Regions from separate parts of the Marinifilum sp. RC60d5 genome, predicted to be linked through region 1. Evidence: riboswitches for the same ligand, from Rfam matches in the RefSeq annotation. Region 1 holds a riboswitch; each other region holds the start of a gene.
The links. Region 1 has a riboswitch for thiamine pyrophosphate ahead of ACT3CE_RS16155 (class I SAM-dependent DNA methyltransferase). Riboswitches for the same ligand answer to the same signal wherever they lie in the genome.
Positions count from the first base shown of each region.

Region 2: linked by a shared signal. The riboswitch ahead of ACT3CE_RS01585 (TonB-dependent receptor) and the one ahead of ACT3CE_RS16155 (class I SAM-dependent DNA methyltransferase) in region 1 are both predicted to bind thiamine pyrophosphate.
Region 3: linked by a shared signal. The riboswitch ahead of ACT3CE_RS14335 (sulfide-dependent adenosine diphosphate thiazole synthase) and the one ahead of ACT3CE_RS16155 (class I SAM-dependent DNA methyltransferase) in region 1 are both predicted to bind thiamine pyrophosphate.

Region 1 is NZ_JBQTGK010000010.1:87,421-94,823, forward strand. Features, by position in the region: gene ACT3CE_RS16130 (TenA family protein) at 1-71, opposite strand, end outside; gene thiD (bifunctional hydroxymethylpyrimidine kinase/phosphomethylpyrimidine kinase) at 68-880, opposite strand; gene tenA (thiaminase II) at 864-1,544, opposite strand; gene thiE (thiamine phosphate synthase) at 1,541-2,167, opposite strand; gene thiM (hydroxyethylthiazole kinase) at 2,164-2,964, opposite strand; gene ACT3CE_RS16155 (class I SAM-dependent DNA methyltransferase) at 2,971-3,672, opposite strand; TPP riboswitch at 3,791-3,889, opposite strand; gene ACT3CE_RS16160 (hypothetical protein) at 3,927-4,262, opposite strand; gene ACT3CE_RS16165 (DEAD/DEAH box helicase) at 4,401-7,109, shown strand; gene ACT3CE_RS16170 (ATP-dependent helicase) at 7,197-7,403, shown strand, end outside.
Region 2 is NZ_JBQTGK010000001.1:395,501-402,903, reverse strand. Features, by position in the region: gene ACT3CE_RS01605 (monomeric [FeFe] hydrogenase) at 1-975, opposite strand, end outside; gene ACT3CE_RS01600 (CCA tRNA nucleotidyltransferase) at 1,111-2,571, opposite strand; gene trxA (thioredoxin) at 2,735-3,097, shown strand; gene trxA (thioredoxin) at 3,202-3,651, shown strand; TPP riboswitch at 3,742-3,836, shown strand; gene ACT3CE_RS01585 (TonB-dependent receptor) at 3,900-6,362, shown strand; gene pnuC (nicotinamide riboside transporter PnuC) at 6,428-7,024, shown strand; gene ACT3CE_RS01575 (thiamine diphosphokinase) at 7,077-7,403, shown strand, end outside.
Region 3 is NZ_JBQTGK010000007.1:12,261-19,663, reverse strand. Features, by position in the region: gene proB (glutamate 5-kinase) at 1-417, opposite strand, end outside; gene ACT3CE_RS14350 (M3 family metallopeptidase) at 1,030-3,060, shown strand; gene ACT3CE_RS14345 (hypothetical protein) at 3,520-4,266, opposite strand; gene ACT3CE_RS14340 (flavodoxin family protein) at 4,459-5,094, opposite strand; TPP riboswitch at 5,537-5,629, shown strand; gene ACT3CE_RS14335 (sulfide-dependent adenosine diphosphate thiazole synthase) at 5,688-6,458, shown strand; gene thiE (thiamine phosphate synthase) at 6,460-7,071, shown strand; gene thiC (phosphomethylpyrimidine synthase ThiC) at 7,071-7,403, shown strand, end outside.

The sequences.
Region 1 (7,403 bases):
GAAGTTATTTGCTTACAAATGGGATTTGCAAATTCCCAAATTTCTTGTGTAAAAGGCCCTGCAGCTTTCATTGTTTCCAATATTTATAAAAATGATTTACAGGTCCGTGGCCATCTCCAATTTTAAAATTGGCACCAGCCAAAATCGCTTTATCAATATATTTTTTTGCTAAACCAGCTGATGATTTTAAATCGAATCCCCTGGCCAAAAATGCAGCAAATGCCGATGACATTGTACAACCTGTTCCATGTGTATTTTGCGTATCTAATCTCTGCGATGCCATTTCCATAATTTCTTTATCCTCAAAACTATAAAAAATATCAATCAATTTTTCCTCGCTTAAATGCCCTGCTTTTAATAATACCGAAACACAAAATAAATCTGCTAATTCTTTAGCACAGGAAAACAATTCCGATTGATGCTCAATTTTTCTTCCCAATAGAATTTCTGCTTCAGGAATATTAGGTGTAAGCACACGAACTCTGGGAATTAATACTTCTTTAAGCGTATCAATTGCATCGGTTTGAAGCAATACATCACCCGAAGTTGCAACCATAACCGGATCGAGCACTATATTTTTGATTTCATATTTATCTAAAGCTCTGCAAACCGCATAAATTGTTTCTGAAGAATGTAACATGCCAATCTTTATGGCATCGGCACCAATATCGGAAAGTACCGATTCAATTTGTTCCTGCAAAATATTATTGGGAACAGGATGCACATTTGTCACGCCCAAAGTATTTTGAACTGTAATGGCTGTAATTGCTGTACTCGCATAACATTCACATGCCGAAATGGCTTTTATATCGGCCTGAATCCCTGCTCCTCCACCCGAGTCACTTCCTGCGATAGTTAACACCCTATTGTACTTCTTCATTGTATTCTAATTTTGAATTCACACTCCATTCCTCTCTTTTATAAGCACTATCCCAAAACATCCATTCCATTTTCGATGCCAGCACAAAAGAGTCTATCATTTTATTCTGCACAACTGGTGTAGCTTGGCCTGCTAATTCATTACAGATATTAATTGCACAATGAACGGCCTGATTAAATTCTTCGCTTCCATAAGTATTAATCCAGTTTTGATAAGGATTCTCTTGTGAAAATTGATGCGCGAGAATATAATCCCCAACTTGTTTATAAATCCAGAAACATGGCAATATTGCTGCTACCGCCTCCTCAATAGGTGCTGTAGCTAATTGTTTGTGAATAAAACAAGTATACAATAAACAAGAAGGAGAAGCCTCAACAACACTTTCTAAATTATTTACATAAGACCGATGAAGAGCCTGTTCCACCGCCACAGTATCTTTAGCAAAATTTAAAAATGATTCACGATGTTCGGCTTTTTCTAATTTACAGGCAATACCTGCTAACACTTTCCCAAATTCGGCCAAATACAAAGAATCTTGTTTTAAATAGAATTTGAATGTTTCCTGATTCAAACTACCATCAATTAATTCCTTTAAAAAAGGCAAATCTAAAATTTGAACATAAATCTCATTAATCGATGCCCATGCTTTCGTACTCCAATTCATTTTTCTATTTCCTTTAATAATTTACTAGCTGCAACTTGAGGATTATTACTGGAAATAACAGCAGAAACAACGGCAATACCATCGGCACCAGCTTTACATACAGCATTTGCATTTTGCTGGTTAATTCCTCCAATTGCCACCATCGGATGTCTTGAAAAGGATGCAATTTCTTTTACGCCTTCCAACTCCAATGGCATTGCAATATCACTTTTTGTTTGAGTAGAAAAAACCGGAGATAAACCAATATAATCAACATCTAAATTATTGGCTTCTTTTGCCTGTTCAATATTCTCAACCGACAAACCAATTATTTTATCAGTCCCTAAAATATTACGAGCCTGTTCATAAGGCAAATCGCTTTGCCCAATATGTAAACCATCTGCATTAACAGCCAAAGCAATATCTAACCTGTCGTTTATAATTAAAGGTACTTTATATGACATCAGAATTTTCTTGATACGAAGTGCTAAATCATAAAAATCCCTTGTACTTGACTCTTTATCGCGAATTTGAACCATACTAACACCACCTTTCACGGCAGCCTCAACAATTTCTTCAAGTGGTTTGCCCTTAGCCAGTACTTTATCTGTTACCAGATATAATTTTAAATCTTCCTTTATCATGATAATTTACAAATTGCCTGTTCAATTTCCACTGCCGATAAATTATAAAGGCAATCCAAAAAATGCATTTGCATGCTCCCTGGACCATCTGATTTAGCCGTTGCTAATTCTCCGGCAATTCCCATAAGCAGCATGGCATTGGTAGCTGCCTGAAGCGAATTTTTATTGCACGCTGCAAATGCACCTATAACAGCTGTGGCCGTGCATCCCATACCTGTAACTTTCTCCATCATAGATGTACCAAACTCAACCGATTCAAGTTTGTCACCATCGGTTATGTAATCTACCTCGCCACTAACAACAATCACACATTTAAGTTTTTTTGCCAAAAGCCTAGCCGAATCGATAGCAGAGCTTGTTGATGCAGTACTATCGACTCCTTTTGTGCACATTTCCTGATTTACCAAAGCCATAATTTCCGAGGCATTTCCTCTTATGATATTTGGACTGCAGATTTTTATTAGTTTATGTGCCGATTCGGTTCGATAAGGAGTTGCTCCTACTCCCACAGGATCAAAGACAATCGGAATGTTTCTTTCGCGAGCTTTTAGACCGGCTATAATCATTGCCTCAAACCAATTTTTCGATAAAGTTCCCATATTTAACACCAAAGACGAAGCAATTGCAGCCATATCCTCTACTTCGTTTATAGCATGCGCCATTACGGGCGAAGCTCCTATTGACAAAAGTGCATTTGCCGTATTATTCATCACAACATAATTGGTGATATTATGCACTAATGGAGAGTTTTCTCTAATTCGTTTCAGATTATCAATAATTTCTTTTGGATTTTTCATTTTTCCTTAGTTTTTAGTGGCACAAATTGCTACATAATCTCCACAATCGTATCCTTCAATAGGTTCTTCGGCAAGAGCATTAGAATACAAAGGATGTTTGGTTAAGGTTTGTGCAAATTGCAGATTCTTAAAATTTGCATTTTTTATCATTTTTATCTTCTCAGCAGTAGTTCTCCAATTGGCAACTTTTACCAAGTCAATAGGGTAAGGATCTCTTGGCTGAACACCTCCCAGCAATTCATGATCCCAGCTCCCTACAGCTTTAGCCAGATTATACAAAACACCATAAGAACTCTCTTTAGGCACATCTATTACAACAAGTTTTCCTCCCAGACGCAGTGCTTCATAGGCTTTGTTGAGTGCTTTCTGCAAATCGGTAATATAACTTGGTGTGCCATTAAAAAGAATGGTATCATAATTCTCTTTCTCCAATTCCATTTCTTCAGCTGTCGTAATACTTACCTTCAAGCCTCTTTTGCGGGCTATTGCTGCCATTTCTTTGGAAGGCTCAATTCCATTTTTTACCAAAATACCAAACTCCTTTTTCAATATGTTTTCAAATAAACCACTTCCGCAGCCCACCGAAAAAACCTCTCCAGCATCTTTTAAAAAGTGAGCTACCAATTTTACTTCGGAGTACAAAACGTTTTCGTTTTCGAGAAACCATGCATCATAGTCCGATGCATATTCATTAAATTTAGAACTCATTTTATCGATTTTATACAATTAATTATTTACTAATTATCTGCACACCAAACGATTCTAAACAAAAAAAACCGTTTCGTACATAACGAAACGGTTCAATCTATATAAAAACTAAAGTTATATTTCAGATGAGTCGTTTCCCTACGCTACTATTATGCAGATCAGGTTAAAGGGTAAAATCTCAGCCTGAGTATAATCTCAAGCACCCCTAACGGTAAAACAAAGGTATAATTATTTTACAAAATAGTTCAAATCAATTAATAATATCCATGAAGAAAATACTTTGCCGGATCTTTCCAGATTTCGTTTCTATATTTAGCATTTTCATGAATTGCTGCAGTTACATGCAAATCAACACCAATTATTTCCTGTCCTATAGTAAACGATTCTCTCTTATATTTTAAATCACCTAAACGAATTTGTTTTTCACTATTAAGTGATTCAAACAAGAATAAATCAGGTTTTTCCTGATTGAATGGAGCATTCTCTTTTTTAAATTCTTCCCACAATTTAAAATAATCGCCTTTTTTTTGCTGAGCAAACAAAGAAGAAGTAATAATCAACAATATTAAAACACTAAATATCTGTTTCATAATATTCTGAATACATAAAACAATTAACTCTCAAGTTAATAAACATATTTACAAGCTAAATGTAAATTAACTTTTTTTATCAACAAAAATAAAACAAAGCACATTTACTTTAACTTTGCAGATTCACACAATAAAATCATGCAAACAATACAAGAAATACTGGAAATTTATACTGGACGAATTCTGTCCACAAAAAAATTACCTGCACGAAAAGCCTCTTTTGCTGCACTTCCCGAGGAAATGAATTCTGAATTAAAAGAGTGCATTCAGCAAATGGGATATGAGCAATTGTATTCACACCAAGCTGAAATGTATAATCGTGCAATACAAGGCAAATCAGTGGTTATTACCACAGGCACTGCCAGCGGTAAATCACTTTCTTTCTATCTTCCGGTAATACAACGAATTCTTGAAAATCCCAGCCGAAGAGCTCTTTTTATTTATCCTACCAAAGCACTCACGAAAGATCAACTTCGAAATATAGTTGAATTTGTAGAGTATTTTGGCAAACATCGCATACAAGCAGGAATTTACGATGGTGATACTCCCGCATCGGAACGATCGAGAATTCGCGAAGAAGCCAATATTATCCTTACCAATCCTGATATGATTAATGCAACTTTTTTACCTAATCATAACCGATATGGATTTCCTCACCTGTTTGCTAATCTCGATTTTATTGTAATAGATGAATTACATGCCTATCGCGGTGCATTTGGTTCGCATGTATCGAATGTAATGCGTCGCTTGTTGCGAATCTGCAACTACCATGGCAATAAACCACGTTTTTTATGCAGCTCGGCAACCATTGCCAATCCTGCCGAACTGGCCGAAAATATATGTCATCAGCCCTTCGAACTAATTGATCAAGACGGATCTCCGGCTCCTGAAAAAGAAATTCACTTCTGGCAACCCGAATACATAAAAGAAGCACAACGAAAAAGATCGGTTACCGAAGAATTAAAAGGTCTTCTTCCCGATTTAATTGAAAACTGCATCCGAGTAATTACTTTTTGCATGTCGCGGCGCGAAACAGAAGTGGTAACCAAAGAATGCAGAGATATTCTAGCTCAGGATCCTTTAAAATTAGGTCCCGATTTCTCAGATAAAATATCGGCTTACCGAGGTGGATACACCCCTTTGGAAAGAGCCAAAATTGAGAAAGATCTGGTAGAAGGGAAAATATATGGTGTTGTTTCTACATCGGCACTGGAATTGGGTATTGATATTGGGGCTTTAGATATGGTTGTAATGGGTGGATTTCCAGGAACACGAGCCAGCTTTTGGCAACAGCTTGGGCGAGCCGGACGAAAAGGAAACAAAGCTCATGCTGTTTTAATGCTAAAAGAGAAACCTATGGATCAATATGTAGGTATGAATCCAAACTGGTTACTACAGTCGAAATCGGAAAATGCTGTAATTGATAAGAACAATTTATACATTCAATTGGCACACATAAGAGCAGCCTCGGCCGAACTGCCATTAAGCATTGATGATATTGCCAGCTTTCCAGATCTGGGAGAGATCATTCCTCTTCTGCAAAAAGAAGGAGAATTGAGCGAGCACAATGCTCAATATCAATGGAGTGGCCAAATATCACCTGCCCATGAAATCAGCCTGAGAAATATCACCAGCGATACCATTAAAATTGTAGACCAGGAAAAAGAGAAAACAATTACAACAGTAGATCTGGTTCAGGCCAAAAAAGAATTCTATCCGGGAGCCATATATCTTCACGACAGTGTACAATACAAAAGTTTAGATCTTGATTTGGAAACAAAAACTGCCTGGGTAAAAGAGGTAGAATCGAACTACTATACCGAACCACACAAACCTGGAACAATAGATATTTTAATGGAGCACGAGCAAAATGAGAAACATCGTATCTATTCTTGCTTTGGCGATGTTAGAGTTAGCGTACTGGTTTCGGGCTACAAAATGATTCAGTTTAATAGTCATCAGAATTTGGGATATGAAGGATTACAACAAATTTTGCAAACTCAAATGGAAACAGAAGCTTGCTGGATACAAATTCCCGATAATGTAGTACGTGTTTTTGTGGCTACAGGAAAAGCACCCAGTTTAGAACCTCCAAAACCAATGGGAGAAGACAAAAGCATTCCCCGTTTCGACTACACCGAAGGCTTGGTACATTGCTTAAAAGCAGCTGCTTCTATGCGTGTAATGGCTACTCATTCCTATTTAGGTGGCGATGTATTTGGTTTTGCTCACCCAAAATCGCATCAGCACAAACATGCTATTATTTTATTCGACGAATATCCCGGAGGATTGGGTTTCTCGGAAAAAGCCTTTGAGTTTATTGCCGAAATTATTCAAAGTGCAGGAAATCTGGTAAAAAATTGCTCCTGTAAAAATGGATGCCCTGCCTGTGTTGGCGATCATAGAATAAACAAACACCTTATTTTATGGGCACTACGATCGTTCTACAAAGAACTCGAATTGCCCCAAAATATTCACATTGATGGATTAACAAATTTTAAGAATACCAACAATTTAAAATTAAATTGGAATTTAATAAAAGAAAACTGGCATGAGGTACTAAAACGATTTGAAAAAGAAAACTTATTTGGAAGTAGATTCCTAAAACAAAGCAGTGATATTGAAATTAAGGATTCAAAGCTAATTTTATACTTTGCAGACAGTAGTTTAAAATTAGCTCAAAAACCTGATGTTATTGAAGGAATTAAATCTGAGCTTGCAAAAATAGTTGAACTGCCTGATGATTTTGAACTTCTGCTTCGCGCCGACAATGGAGAAGTTAACCTAAAAAATCGATTGAAATTGCAAAGAATGATGAATAATGGAAAAGGCTTCCTTAACAATTAAGATTTTAATAAAATTTATAATTTTAAAAATAATACATATCAGATAAATATTCTGGACATTACGAGTTTTAAATCATATTTATAAAGATTGAGTTTTAAAAACCTACATAGAAAATTTAAGAATACCGAGTTCTCGGATAAGGAATTTGATCCAATAAGTGCCTTCGAAACCGAAGGCACAAAGGAAAATACCTACTTAATTCCAGAGGAACGCTTTAGCGAACCTATTGCTGATTATTCTGAACTTTTAGCAGAAGTGAATTCGCTTAATTCGGCACTTGCAAAGGCATTGAGT
Region 2 (7,403 bases), on a different contig from region 1:
CGAATAATACATCGGACTTTTTGTTTCCGACACATATTTTGCGATTTCCGGAATGTGTTTTTCAACGGCAGAAATATATGCAGGGCAGCACGAAGTTGTCATGAATGGATCTTTTCTTTCCAATCGTTCCAATAATTCGTCTGCTTCGTTCATGGTTGTTGTGTTTGCACCTTTGGCAACTTCCAGCACATCAGTAAAACCTAATTTTTTTATGGCACCAAGAACCGATTCGGTAGATGATTTAAACTGCCCAATAACTGCAGGTGCAGTTATTGCAACAATTTCTGTTTCTTCATCTTTAAGCGATTTCATCACATCTACAATCTGTGAATTTTCCATAATCGATCCGAAAGGACAGGCTGTGATACATTTTCCACAGTCGATACATTTTTCTTCATCAATTTGCTCAATACCGTATTCGTCTTTTGAAATGGCTCCCACAGGACAGGCATTTTCGCAAGGTACTGGCATAAAAATTATGGAGTGATATGGACAAATGCTCATACAAATACCGCAGTTAATACAGGTTTTTGGATTAATTTGAGCTTGACCATTTGCATTCCAGCTAATGGCTTCTTTCGGGCAGTTCATCATACATGGATGCGCAACACAACCCTTACAAAGGTTGGTTACTATGTAGGAATTTTTTACACAGGAAGTACACGCTTCATCTACAACAGTAAGAATTTTATTTATTGGATTTTTTCTTTCAAGAGCTTCCTTTGCATAGGAAGATAAAGTTTTTAATTCGTCTCTGTCATCTTCTAAATCGAAACCCAAAAGAGGAATTATTTTTTCTTTAATAATTACACGTTCTTTAAAAACACAACAACGATCAAGATCTTGTTTGCGGCGAGGAGCCATTTCCAATGGGATTCGATCCAATTGTTCCGTGAAATTACCTTCATTAAAAAGTTCTGCCATTCTGGATAGCAGATCTCTTCTGATAATCATAGTATTGTCGACGTAGGCCATTAAATATTATTTTAAATAGGTTAGTTAGTTTTTCAGCCGGCAAAAATATACATTAGATATGGTATGAGATGTGTTGTACAGCATGCAAAAGTTTGCAAGTGTAAAAAATAAGCCAGGAATTATCCTGGCTTATTTTTATTTGCTGTTTTTAACGGGTTTTAGCCCAAGTTCTTTTCCTTTTTTTATCATATATTGATAAGCAGCTTCTCTTTCGTTAGGAATTATTCCATCTAAAATTGCATCTTTTATGGCTACTTTAATATCACCTATCATTCGGCAGGGCGACAAATTAAATGTCTCTATTATTTCCTGACCATCAATGGGAGGCTGAAAATTGCGAACTGCATCTTTTTCTTCTACTTCCTTTAATTTGGTGCGCACCAACTGAAAATTATCAAGAAAACGCTTTACTTTTTCTTCGTTTTTCGAGGTAATATCGGCCTCGCATAATTTCATAAGATCGTCAATATCATCTCCTGCATCGAAAAGCAAACGTCGAATTGCTGAGTCGGTAACTTCTTCCTGTGCTAATACTATGGGGCGCATGTGAAGAAGAACCATTTTTTGTACGAATTTCATTTTTTCGTTCAGCGGCAATTTCATATTCTTAAAAATGCGGGGAATCATTTTTTCTCCTATAAAATTGTGAGCATGAAAAGTCCAGCCAATGCCTTTTACAAATTTCTTTGTATTTGGTTTGGCAATGTCATGAAGCAAAGCAGACCATCTTAACCAAAGCTTATCTGATTTTGGAGCCAATTGATCTAGAACTTCAAGTGTGTGATAGAAATTGTCTTTATGACTTATTCCATTTCTGGTTTCCCGGCCTTTTAGTTTTTGAAATTCTGGGAAAATTATTTTTAATAAACCGCATTCTTCCAGTAATTTAAAGCCAGTTGATGGCTTCTCAGACATTACAATTTTATTTAGCTCATCAATAATTCTTTCTTTTGAAATGATATGAATTCGCTCCCGGTTTTCTTTTATTGCAGCAAATGTCTCGTCTGATATTTTAAAATTTAGCTGAGTGGCAAAACGAATTGCCCGCATCATTCTTAAAGGATCATCCGAAAAGGTGATCATTGGATCCATGGGCGTTTTAATAATTTTGCTGTTTAAATCATTAATTCCACCAAAAGGATCGAGAAGTTCCCCAAAATTATCATTATGCAAGCTTAAGGCTAGTGCGTTAATGGTAAAGTCTCTTCGTTTTTGATCATCTTCCAAACTGCCATTTTCAACAATTGGATTTCTTGAATCTCTATTGTACGATTCTTTTCTTGCGCCTACAAATTCAATTTCAAGATCTTTAAATTTTAGCATGGCTGTGCCAAAATTCTTAAAAATAGAAACCTTAGGCTTACCTGCTTTTGCAGCAACTTGCTGGGCAAGTTCAATTCCGCTACCTATTACTACAACATCAATGTCTTTCGATTCTCGTTGTAAAAATATATCTCTTACAAATCCTCCAATCACATAGCTTTCCAAATTTTCTTTGCTTACTATTTCTGATATGATTGAAAATATAGGATGTTTTAAATGCTCTTTCACTTTTATATTGTCAGATGACCCGCATAGGTCGTTATTAATTCCCATTATCGCATTTATGACAAATCGACGGGATCTTTCGCTGACAAAATTACAATTATTTAAGCTGAAATTGAAAAAACTAAGAATATTTGCTTTGGCATACAAATTGTAAAATAAAAATATATATATTTGTAGATAAGTAGAATTTTAAATTAATTAAGGAGTTGTTATGGTAGAACATTTAACAAAAGAGACTTTTAAAGCTAAAGTATTTGATTTTGATAAGAATAAAGACTGGAAATTTGAAGGAGATAAACCTTGTTTAGTAGATTTTTATGCAGAGTGGTGTGGACCTTGTAAAACGGTAGCTCCTATTTTGGAAGAACTAAAAGCAGAATATGGTGAGGATCTTAACATTTATAAAATAAATACTGAGCAAGAGCAAGAGTTGGCATCTATGTTTGGAATTCAAAGTATACCTTCATTGTTGTTTATTCCAGAGAATGGTCAACCACAAATGGCTCAGGGAGCATTATCGAAAGAATCATTTGAACAGGCATTTTCTGAGGTTTTAGGAGTTGCTAAAAAATAAGAATTAGGTTTTCGTTAACAGCTGTGTAACTAAATCATTTGTAGCTTTAGCACGATATTGAAACTGGCTTTCAATATTCAATTTACCAACAAAAAAAGAAAGTTATGAAGAAGTTGATATTACTTGTGTTAGTCACGTTTGTAGGTACTAATATTTTTGCTCAGGCAAGTTCCGATTATGATGTAATTCATTTGAATGATACCAGTTTTAAGGAAAAGGTTTACGATTTTGAGAATAGTAAAGATTGGGTATTTAAAGGTGATAAACCTGTAATCGTTGACTTTTATGCAACCTGGTGTGGACCTTGTAAGAAAATTGCTCCTGTATTAAAAAAATTACAGAAGGAATATGGTGACGATATCCAGATTTACAAAGTGGATACCGATAAATCACCTAAAGTTTCTGCGGCATTTGGAATTAGAAGTATTCCGAGTTTATTGTTTATTCCTATGAAAGGAAAACCAACAATGGCACAAGGAGCTTTACCACAGGAAACTATGGTGAAAGCCATAAAAGATGTCTTAGGTGTAGAAGCACCTGAATCATTAAAATAGGTTTGAATATTAATTATAGTTTAGGTTTTTAAAAGTCGGCTTTTGGCCGGCTTTTTTGTTTTTGCTAATTTTCCAATTACCTTTGCAGCGAAATCACAGTGGGGTGCCTAAAATTACAGGCTGAGATCATACCCTTAAACCTGATCCGGGTAATGCCGGCGTAGGAAAATTGCGAATTAACTTTTCGCCAACCTGATCTTATTTAAACCTCATTGCAATATATTTTTAACGTTTTTAACTTTTAAACAATGTTTTCAAGAAAGATGAACTCTGTATTGCTCAGAGCAAGCGTGTTAATGCTATTGCAATTTGTTTGTTTTATCGGATTCTCTCAACTTAATCTTACAGGAAAGATTACCGATAAAGCAGGAAAAACACTTCAGGGTGCCACAATAGTAGTAAAAGGAACTTATTTAGGAACAATAGCTAATTCTAATGGCGAATACAAGTTTCAGAATTTAAAAGAAGGCGATTACAATTTAGTAGTCTCATTTTTGGGTTATCAAACTGCTCAAAAAGAAATTCAACTAAGAAAATCAGCTACTATTGATTTTAGCTTAGAAGCATCTGCTATAATGGCTGATGAAGTGCTAGTTGCTGCAACTCGTGCAGATTCAAAAACTCCGGTTGTAATTACCAATGTAAGTAACAAAGAGTTATCGAAGAGGAATTTAGGACAAGATATTCCATCTCTTTTATCCATTACGCCATCATTTGTAACAACAACAGATGCAGGTGCAGGAGTTGGTTATACTGGTTTTCGAATTCGTGGATCAGATGCAAATCGTATCAATGTAACAATTGATGGAATTCCATTGAATGATTCAGAATCGCATGGTGTTTATTGGGTAAATATGCCAGATTTCACCTCGTCATTAGATGATATTCAAATTCAGCGTGGAGTTGGAACATCAACAAGTGGAGCAGGAGCTTTTGGTGCAAGTATAAATATGCAAACACAAAATGTTAATGCTAAATCGTACGCTGAAATTTCAAGTTCAGCCGGTTCTTTCAATACTTTTAAGAATACAGTGAAATTGGGTACTGGCTTGAAAAAAGGATTCGCTTTTGATGTTCGTTTATCCAAAATTACTTCGGATGGATTTATTGACAGAGCAAGTTCTAACTTGCAGTCAGCCTATTTTTCGGGAGGATATTATGGCGATAAAACAAGTGTAAAGGCCAATATTATTGTGGGTAAAGAAAAAACTTATCAGGCATGGAATGGTGTTCCAAAAGTTCGGTTGGAAAATGATGAAGCTGGTATGCAGCGTTATGCAGATCATTGGCTAGTGAGCCAAGATGTGGTAGATCATATGATGGCTTCAGATAGCAGAACATACAATCAGTATACTTATAAAAATGAAACTGATAATTACTGGCAAAAGCATTATCGCTTGTTTTTAACACATTTATTTGATGATAATACAAAGTTCAATATGGCTTTTCATTATACTCAGGGAGAAGGTTATTATGAGCAGTTCAAGAAAAATGACAAACTAAAGAAATATGGTTTAGCTCCGATTGTAATTGGTGGTGAAAGCATAGAAAAAACGGATGTTATTCGTCGTAAATGGTTGGATAATGACTTTTATGGAACTGTATTTTCATTCTCTAAAAAGATGAATTCTGTAGACTTTGTTGCAGGTGGTGGATGGAACAAATATGATGGTGACCACTTTGGAGAAATTCGTTGGATGAAAAATGCGGGAGATGCTTTCTTAGGTGATAAGTATTACGATAATAACGGAACAAAGGAAGAGTACAATGTTTATACAAAAGCAAACATTGCTCTTAATCAGCAATTTGGTCTTTATGCCGATATGCAACTAAGAGGAATTGATTATAAAATTAAAGGAATAGACTCAGACTTAAGGGATGTGAGCCAAAAGCATGATTTCTTATTTTTCAATCCTAAGCTGGGTTTAAATTATGAAATAGATGAAAATCATCGTGTTTTTGCTTCTTTTTCTATTGCCAACCGAGAGCCAAACAGAAGTAATTATACCGATGCTAAACCAGGAGAAGCTCCAACAAGTGAGCGCTTATTTGATTATGAGTTGACCTATAAAATGTCAAAGGCTAATTTCTTATTTGAAGCAAATATGTTTTATATGAACTACAAAGATCAATTGGTTTTAACTGGTGAGATAAATGATGTTGGTAGTGCCGTAATGATGAATGTTGATAAATCGTACCGTGCAGGTATTGAGTTAAGTGCAGCTACAAATATCACCAAATATTTTTCCTGGAAAGGTAATTTATCATTAAGTAAAAATAAGGTGAAGAATTTTGTTGAGCATGTTGATAATTGGGAAACAGGAGAACAGAATATTACGAACCTGGGAACCACTGATTTGGCTTTTTCGCCAAATGTGACTGCGAATTCTATTTTTTCGTATGATAAATCAGGTTTTGGAGTACAATTTATATCACAATATGTGGGAGAGCAATATATCGATAATTCTTCGAGTAAGGACAGAAGTTTAGATGCTTACACTGTATCGAATATGAATTTTTCGTATGAGTTTAAACCTGGTTTTGCCGAGAGTTTAAAAATTAATTTCTTGGTTAACAATGTATTCGATGCTGAATATGAATCGAATGCATGGGTTTATTCATATATTATTGGAGGTGAGCGTTTTGCTATGGATGGTTACTTTCCACAGGCAGGAATTAATTTTCTGGCAGGCGTAACAGTAAGATTTTAATATTTGAAAAATAGAACACTGGATTTTAGCTTGCATAAAATCCAGTGTTTTTATAATATTTGTATATGAATTGGATTGTTGATAACATCATAGAGATTATTGGAACCCTTTCCGGATTAATATTTCTCTATCTGGAAATTAAGCAAAATAAATGGTTGTGGCCAGTCGGACTGTTAACTTCTGTGATGTATATCTATGTGTTTTTTGTGGCAAAATTATATGCCGATATGTCGCTGCAATTTTATTATGTATTCATAAGTATTTACGGATGGATAATTTGGTCTCATGGTTCAAATCAAATTAAAGAAGAATTACCCGTAACACATTTAAGCCGTAAATTATTTGTTACTTTATTTACTGTAAGTATGGCAATTTATGTTGTTATTTCTTACGTTTTGGTAAATTTTACCGATGCTTCACTTCCTTATTGGGACGCATTTACAACAGCTTTAAGTATAGTTGCTACCTGGATGCTAGCCCGAAAAATATTGGAGCAATGGTTGGTTTGGGTAATTGTAAATGCTGTTTCGCTAGGACTGTATATCTATAAAGGTCTTTATCCTACTTCAATATTATTCTTTTTTTATACCGTATTGGCTATCATAGGTTATTTACAATGGAAAAAAGATATGCTTGTTTCTAGAGCTATGTCGGGCAATTAATTAATTTTGTACGACATTTCATTATTATCACCTCTTTAAATAAGCGAAAAGAATGCAAAAAAAAGCGGTTATTTTGGCAAATGGAGCCTTTCCTACTCACGAAATTCCTTTAAAGGAGTTAAAAAATTCAAAACATATTGTTTGCTGTGATGGAGCAATTAACAATTTAGAAGAAGCAAAAATAGAACCTTATGCTATTGTGGGAGATTTAGATTCGCTCGATCCGGATTTAAAATGGAAATATCGCGATATTATTTACCACTTTTCGAATCAGGATAATAATGATTTAACCAAAGCTGTAAATTGGTGCTTAGAAAATAATTTTAACGAAGTAGTAATTGTTGGAGCAACCGGAAAAAGAGATGATCACATGATTGGG
Region 3 (7,403 bases), on a different contig from region 1:
AGTAACCGAAATAGCATCATTTTCATTGATAATAGGCAAAACACCATTATGCAGAAGCGATGTAAGACAGTTTTTCATGTTTAAATAATGCTCTCTTGTTCTAAAATCTTGTTTTGTGACCAATAATTGGGCGCATTCAATATCATATTCCTTTAAATAGGAGGAATACACATTCAGCAATTCAACCTGCCCAACCGACGACCAAATCTGTCGGGCCGTAACAGTATCAGTTTTATCGCACAGCTTAATTTTACTTTTACCAGCCGCAACTGCTCCCGATGAAACTAAAATGCACTGAATATTTTTTTTTCGAAGCTCCGATATCTGATAAACTATATTTTTAATTCTTTCCTTGTTTAGCTCTCCGTTTTCTTTGGTTAAAACATTAGAGCCTATTTTAATGCAAATTCTTTTCATTTTATTTATGAGTATAGTAATTCTAATGTACGCAATGCATACACTGTAAAACAGTAATGTAAATGGTGTAAATTATCTTTAAATAAATAGCTAAGGCCGATGTACTTAAAGATGTAACGTAAGTTGTATGAGAATTAAAATACCCTAACGGGACGAGATGATAAAGTAAATGAAATTGGGGCATAAAGGTGGCAGAAGAAGCTATTATTACTGTCTTCCGAATAGTCTTTTGCTTGATCGATAAGATTACACATTTCTTTCATAGTACTAAAGCTTGCAGATGTAATTTCCCCCTTATCTAAAGCCCAAATATACATAAATTTTCCTACCAATATTTATTACTTCTTGATATAGCGTAACTTAACTCTGTGTTGAAAACCTTTTCGGTGATTAAATTAGCCATTGTAAAAACATGATAAATATCATGTAATCAACAATATTGAGACGAATTTAGAGTTCAAATAAATAAAAAAGATATTTTTTTTATTTAAATTAATTCTATCTCTAGTTGTAGCAATTTTAATAGAATTAAGCTTTTTTAATATTTCCAATGCAACATTTAATCATAGACCTTTTCTATATTTGTATGTAAATATAAAATTGAATTAAATTATGAGTACAAATCCTTTATTAGAAGATTTTACGACACCATACGAATCTGTTCCTTTCGATAAAATTGAATTGGAGCATTATATGCCTGCTTTTAAAGAAAGCATAGAAAAGGCAAGAAAAGAGATTGATAATATTGCAAGTAATTCTATAACACCTGGTTTTTCGAATACAATTGAAGCACTAGAATACTCAGGACATCAACTGGATCGTGTTGCTTCTGTGTTTTTTAATTTAAATCACTCACATACCAATGATGATATGCAGGCTTTGGCTCGTGAGGTTTCTCCAATGCTAACAGAGTTTTCGAACGATATTATTATGAATGAGAAACTATTCGCAAGAGTGAAATTGGTTTACGAAAACAAGGCAAAATTTCGTTTGAATGTTGAGCAGGAAAAATTATTAACCGATCGCTATAAGTCTTTCGTGAGATCGGGAGCCGATTTGGATGAAGAAAAAAAAGCAAAAATAAGAGAGATCTCCAAAGAACTTTCGAAACTTACTCTTCAGTTTGGAGAAAATGTTTTGGCGGCTACCAATAATTTTGAATTGCATTTAAGCGATAAAAAGGATGTTGCCGGCTTACCCGATGGTATTTTAGAGGCTGCATCGGCCTTAGCAAAGGAGAAAGAGAAGGATGGATGGCTTTTTAACCTTCAATTTCCTAGCTATGTTCCCTTTATGCAATATGCCGATAATCGCGAATTAAGGGAAAAAATGTTCAGAGCCTATTCTTCGCGTTGTTTTAATGATAAATTCGATAACCAAAAAGTGATTCATCGTATTATTGAGTTGCGCCTGGCAAAAGTTAAACTTTTGGGATATGAAAGTTATGCTGATTTTGTTCTGGAGGAAAGAATGGCCAAATCGGCAGATAAAGTTTTGAGTTTTTTGAACGAACTTTTAGATGCTTCGATGCCCAGAGCAAAAGAAGAATTTAAAGAACTGCAAGATTATGCAAAATCATTGGGTGCAGACTTTGAATTACAAAGATGGGATTGGGCGTACTATGCTGAAAAATTAAAAACAGAAAAGTACGATATAAACGATGAAATTACTCGTCCATATTTCGAATTGGAGCGTGTGAAGAAAGGAATTTTCGATTTAGCAGGAAAACTTTACGGCCTTCAATTTAAATTGAATGCAGATATTCCTAAATACCATAAAGAGGTAGATGTTTATGAAGTATTTGATTCAAAAGGTGAATTTGTTTCTTTATTTTATGCCGATTTTCACCCTCGTAGCACAAAACAAGGGGGTGCATGGATGACTTCATTTACTGATCAGTACATGATAGGTGAAGAGGATTTTCGTCCGCATATTTCTATTGTGTGTAATTTTACGCGTCCTACCGCAACAAAACCGTCTTTACTTACCTTTAACGAAGTAACCACCTTTTTGCACGAATTTGGTCATGCATTGCACGGAATGCTGTCGAAATGTACATACAGTGCTTTATCGGGAACCAATGTTTATCGCGATTTTGTTGAATTGCCGTCGCAGTTTATGGAGAATTTTGCTTTCCGTAAAGAGTGGTTAGATGAAGTAGCAGAACACTATGAAACAGGTGAAAAAATTCCATCTGAATTGGTTCAGAAAATTATCGATAGTGCAAATTTCCTTAGCGGATATTCCTTTGTTCGCCAAATAAGCTTTGGTTTAAATGATATGTCGTGGCACAGTGTAAAAGAGCCAATTATAGAAGATGTTTCTGCTTTTGAAAATAAAGCAATGGCATCAACAGAGTTATTTTCTCCGATTAAAGAAAGCTGTATGAGCACTTCCTTCTCACATATTTTTGCTGGAGGATATGCCGCAGGATATTATGGCTATAAATGGGCCGAAGTACTCGATGCCGATGCGTTTGAAGCTTTTAAGGAAAATGGAATTTACGATAAGGCCACTGCCAATTCGTTTAGAAAAAATATCCTTGAAAAAGGAGGTAGCGAACATCCTATGGATTTATATTTAAAATTCAGAGGAAAAGAACCATCAATCGATCCTCTTTTGAAGCGTAGCGGTTTAAAATAAATTGAAGATCTACTTTAAAAAGAATAGTACTATCGTTGTCTCAAGTGGGGCAGCGATTTTTTTTTACCCTCCATTTTTATTTATATATTCTCCCTGCCTAATAGAGGATTTTCCTTTGCGATATAAATCAGGATATTATTCATTTTTCTATCAGCAGAGATGATATTTAACTATCTTTTATATTACTTTGATACCTTTTAGAAAATAATGTCGCCTTTTCATAAAAATGTAGATCTTTTCAGAAACTAGTTATCCTTTTTAAGTAATTTACATTCTTTTTCGAAAAGCTAATTAAACTATTAAAAAGACAGTAGATATCAATACACGATAAAGAGTAAATAAAAAATGTAATTTTTATTTTAACAGGATACGGAAATTTTGAAATTTATGCTGTATTTATATCAATGCTCTCTATAAAATGGCTTATGTGCGGGCTTAAAATACGTAGGAATATTATTTTTAGCGAAGGATTTGCTTCTTTGTGCGATGCTCGGCATTTTTCTTCAAATAATAGGCTATCATGTATCCGCGCAAGCGTTTTTTATTGTCACGAAATACAAATTTTCCTGCATCGCGAATTTCATCGATACACAGCTTAAGGTAGGTGTAGGTTTTATCACGAAATCGCTTATTTTCTTTTATATTCCAATTGTTTGCATGACACTTACCTGCTAATATTCCTAATCGATTTGATAAGTCTGATGCTTTAGTGAGCAATTGAAAATCGAAAGATATTTTTTCCAGTAAATCTTTATTAGCATCTCCTAATACCCTCAAATTAGACAGTGTTTGAATGAGGGAAGCATGACTATTTGCTTTTTTATTTCGTTTTAATGTTTTGGATAATTTCTCATCGTTTCGGAATGCATATGTAAAATAATGAAGCAGTTCTCTGTAAAGATCTTTTCCAGTTTGTAGTTCCTTTTTCCAGTTTTTATCTAGCTCCGATTGAGTTTCTTTGGAATGAATCCAGCAGGTTTGCACCTTTCGGCAAATGTCAATTCTAACAATTAATTCGTCGATATGTTGCTGCCTAATGCCCACTCTGGCGAGTTCGTTTAAATCGTCTTTTGTCCAGAGTACGAGGTTTTCGGCGTCCTGCAGATAGGTGCTAACGGGGATGGTGGGCTCGATGATGTTTTCTGTTGTAATGGATTTTATTTCGAGTAAAGAATTTTCAGGAATAGTAAGTTCTGCTATATTCATGCTAAGGTAAGTTTGGTAATTGATAGATTAAATTTAGCAGAATCTTACTATAATTTATCATTTAGGCTGATCAAAATTTTAGCTTATGAAAGAATGAAAGGTGAAATTTTAATGGGATTTCTATTGTTTTTGCTGTTAAAAAAAAGCTACCAATTGGGATTGGTAGCTTCTATAATTAATTGCTGTTTGCTATTATTTCACAAAGTTGGTCATTATTTTTTTCTCTATTTCAGGAGCTTTCACCTTGTTTTTTCCATTTTCCATTAATTCCAGCAGGTAAGCCATGTTTTTACCCAAAACTCTCATAATTTGAACGCCTTCTTTATCTTCATGAACCTGTCCCGGGAACAAACCATGAATCACATTCCAGTAGTTCGAAGTTGGAATCATCATTTCGGAATAGGTCAGGTAGTTGTTCATTTCGTTAAAGGCAGGTAATCCTCCCGAACGACGAACTGCTGCAACAGAGGCACCTACTTTGTGGCGGAACAAATTTCCATTGGCTCCGGCAACATAAAATGCGCGATCGAGGAATGATTTAAGACTTGCGCTCAAGGATGCGTAATGAACCGGAGAACCCAAAAGAATTCCATCGGCTTCTTTCATTTTCTGAATCCATTCGTTCACATTATCGTTTTTAATGATGCATTTTTCATCTTTATTTTTAAAACACATGTTGCAGCCGGTACATGCTTTCACATTTTTAATGCCAACATTTACAATTTCTGTCTCAATTCCTTTAGCTTCCAACTGTTCACATACCAATTGTAAAGCATGGTAAGTATTTCCTTCTTTCTTAGGGCTTCCGTTAAATGCGACGACTTTCATTTGTTTTTTATTTTAAGTTATGTTTTTCTGTTTTGGATTTTTCGGGAGAACTTACCATATAATCATTTTCCTGTGTGTAGAAAGCTTTGTACATGGACGTTTCATATAATAATAATTTGTTTTTTAGTTGCTATATGGAACTTTCAAATTACACTCATTCTCTTGTTTGTAATGCTTTTTACAGGCTTGTTTCATATTTTGAGTTTTATTGTTTTAATCATTTTTGATTTATAAGAAATAGAAAAGTTCTCACCAATCTAGCTCACAAAAATAATCAGTAAGCAAATGCAATTGTTTTAATAATTTGTTAATAGAATAAATCTATTTTAGGCTAATGATTTTGGTATTTTTACGGGTAAAGATAATTGATCCGAATTATTTATTCGTGCAAGATTTTAAACTTAAGTGCAGCATTCTAATATTTTTATTTTACATTTGCAATTATATAAACTAGGGGTGCCTAACTTTAAGGCTGAGATTATACCCTTTACCTGATCAGGATAATGCCTGCGTAGGAAAGTAAAGACAAGTCTACTTTATTTAGAGTAGGATAGCCCCTGTTTATTAATAGTATTTACTTAATAAACAATAAAATGGAGCAAATTGTATCTGCAGGAATCGTTGATTCCTATTTTAAAAAACTCAAAGAAAATTTATCGGTTGATGTGGCAATAGTTGGAGGGGGTCCTTCCGGATTGGTTGCGTCTTATTATCTCGCAAAGAAAGGTTTTAAAGTTTCTTTGTACGAAAGTAAATTGGCTCCAGGTGGAGGCATGTGGGGTGGTGCTATGATGTTTAATGAAATTATTGTGCAAAAAGATGCCTTACACATTCTTGATGAGTTGAACATTTCGTATGCAAATTATCAAGGAGATTATTATACCATTGATTCGGTACATGCAACTTCGGCATTAATTTATCATGCTACACAGGCGGGTGTGAAAATGTTCAATTGTTCTTCTATCGAAGATGTTGTTTTTCAAAATAATAAAGTATGTGGAGTAGTTTTGAACTGGTCTCCTGTTCGTAGAGAAGGATTACATGTTGATCCTTTGGTGATTATGGCAAAAGCTGTGGTAGATGGAACGGGTCATGAATGTGATATTGTAAGCACACTAGAACGTAAAAACGATGTAAAGCTGAATACGAAAACAGGTAAGGTAATGGGGGAATATTCATTATCGATTGATGAAGCGGAGAGAACTACAGTAGAAAATACCAAAGAAGTATATCCAGGTTTGTATGTGTCGGGAATGGCATCGAATGGTGTGAGTGGTGGATTTCGAATGGGACCAATTTTTGGAGGAATGCTTTTGTCAGGTGAAAAATTGGCTGATTTAATTGCTGAAAATTTAAGGAAATAAGATGGAAGACTTTGGTTTATACATTATTATTACAAATCCACAATCTACTTATCGACATATTGCAGAATCTTGTGTTGAAAACGGTGTTAAGATGTTGCAATTGCGAGAAAAAGACTTATCTGACAAGGAATTAATTAGGATTGGAAAAGAGATTAGAGGCATTACCAAGGGAAGTGAAACTAGTTTTGTGATGAATGATCGTCCTGATATTGCCGCCATTTGTGATGCTGATTTCTTACACCTCGGGCAAGATGATGTGTCGATGGAGGATGCTCGAAAGATTGTTGGAGATATGAAGATTGGCTTATCTACTCATTCCATTTTGCAAGTTAAGGAAGCTTTGGCTCAAAAGCCAGATTACATTGGTTTTGGTCCTATTTACCCAACTACTACAAAAGCGAAACCTGACAAAACTGTTGGTGTTGAACAATTAAAGCAAGTATTGGATTTAGCGACTGTTCCAGTGGTTGCCATTGGAGGAATTTTTCCTGAAAATATAGATGATATTTTAAATGCGGGAGCTAAAAATATTGCTATGGTTCGGCATTTTATGCAAACCGATCAGTTCGATCAAAGAATTCAAGACGTTACGAATTTACTAAACAAGAAATAATGACTACACAAATACAAAAAGCTAAAGAAGGCTTTATTACACCCGAAATGAATGCGGTTGCTCAGCAAGAGAAAGTTGATGTTAAATGGTTACGAAACGAGATTGCTTCAGGACGAATTGTTATTCCTAAAAATATAAATCATGATTTTCCGGTTAAGGCAATTGGGAATGGTTTACGAACCAAGGTAAATGCGAACATGGGAACCTCTGAAAAACATTGTTTTTTCAAAGAGGAATTGGAAAAAATGGATGTTGCCATTGCCAATGGAGCTGATGCGATAATGGATTTATCAACAGGTGGCGATTTGCATATTATTCTTCAACGAATACTT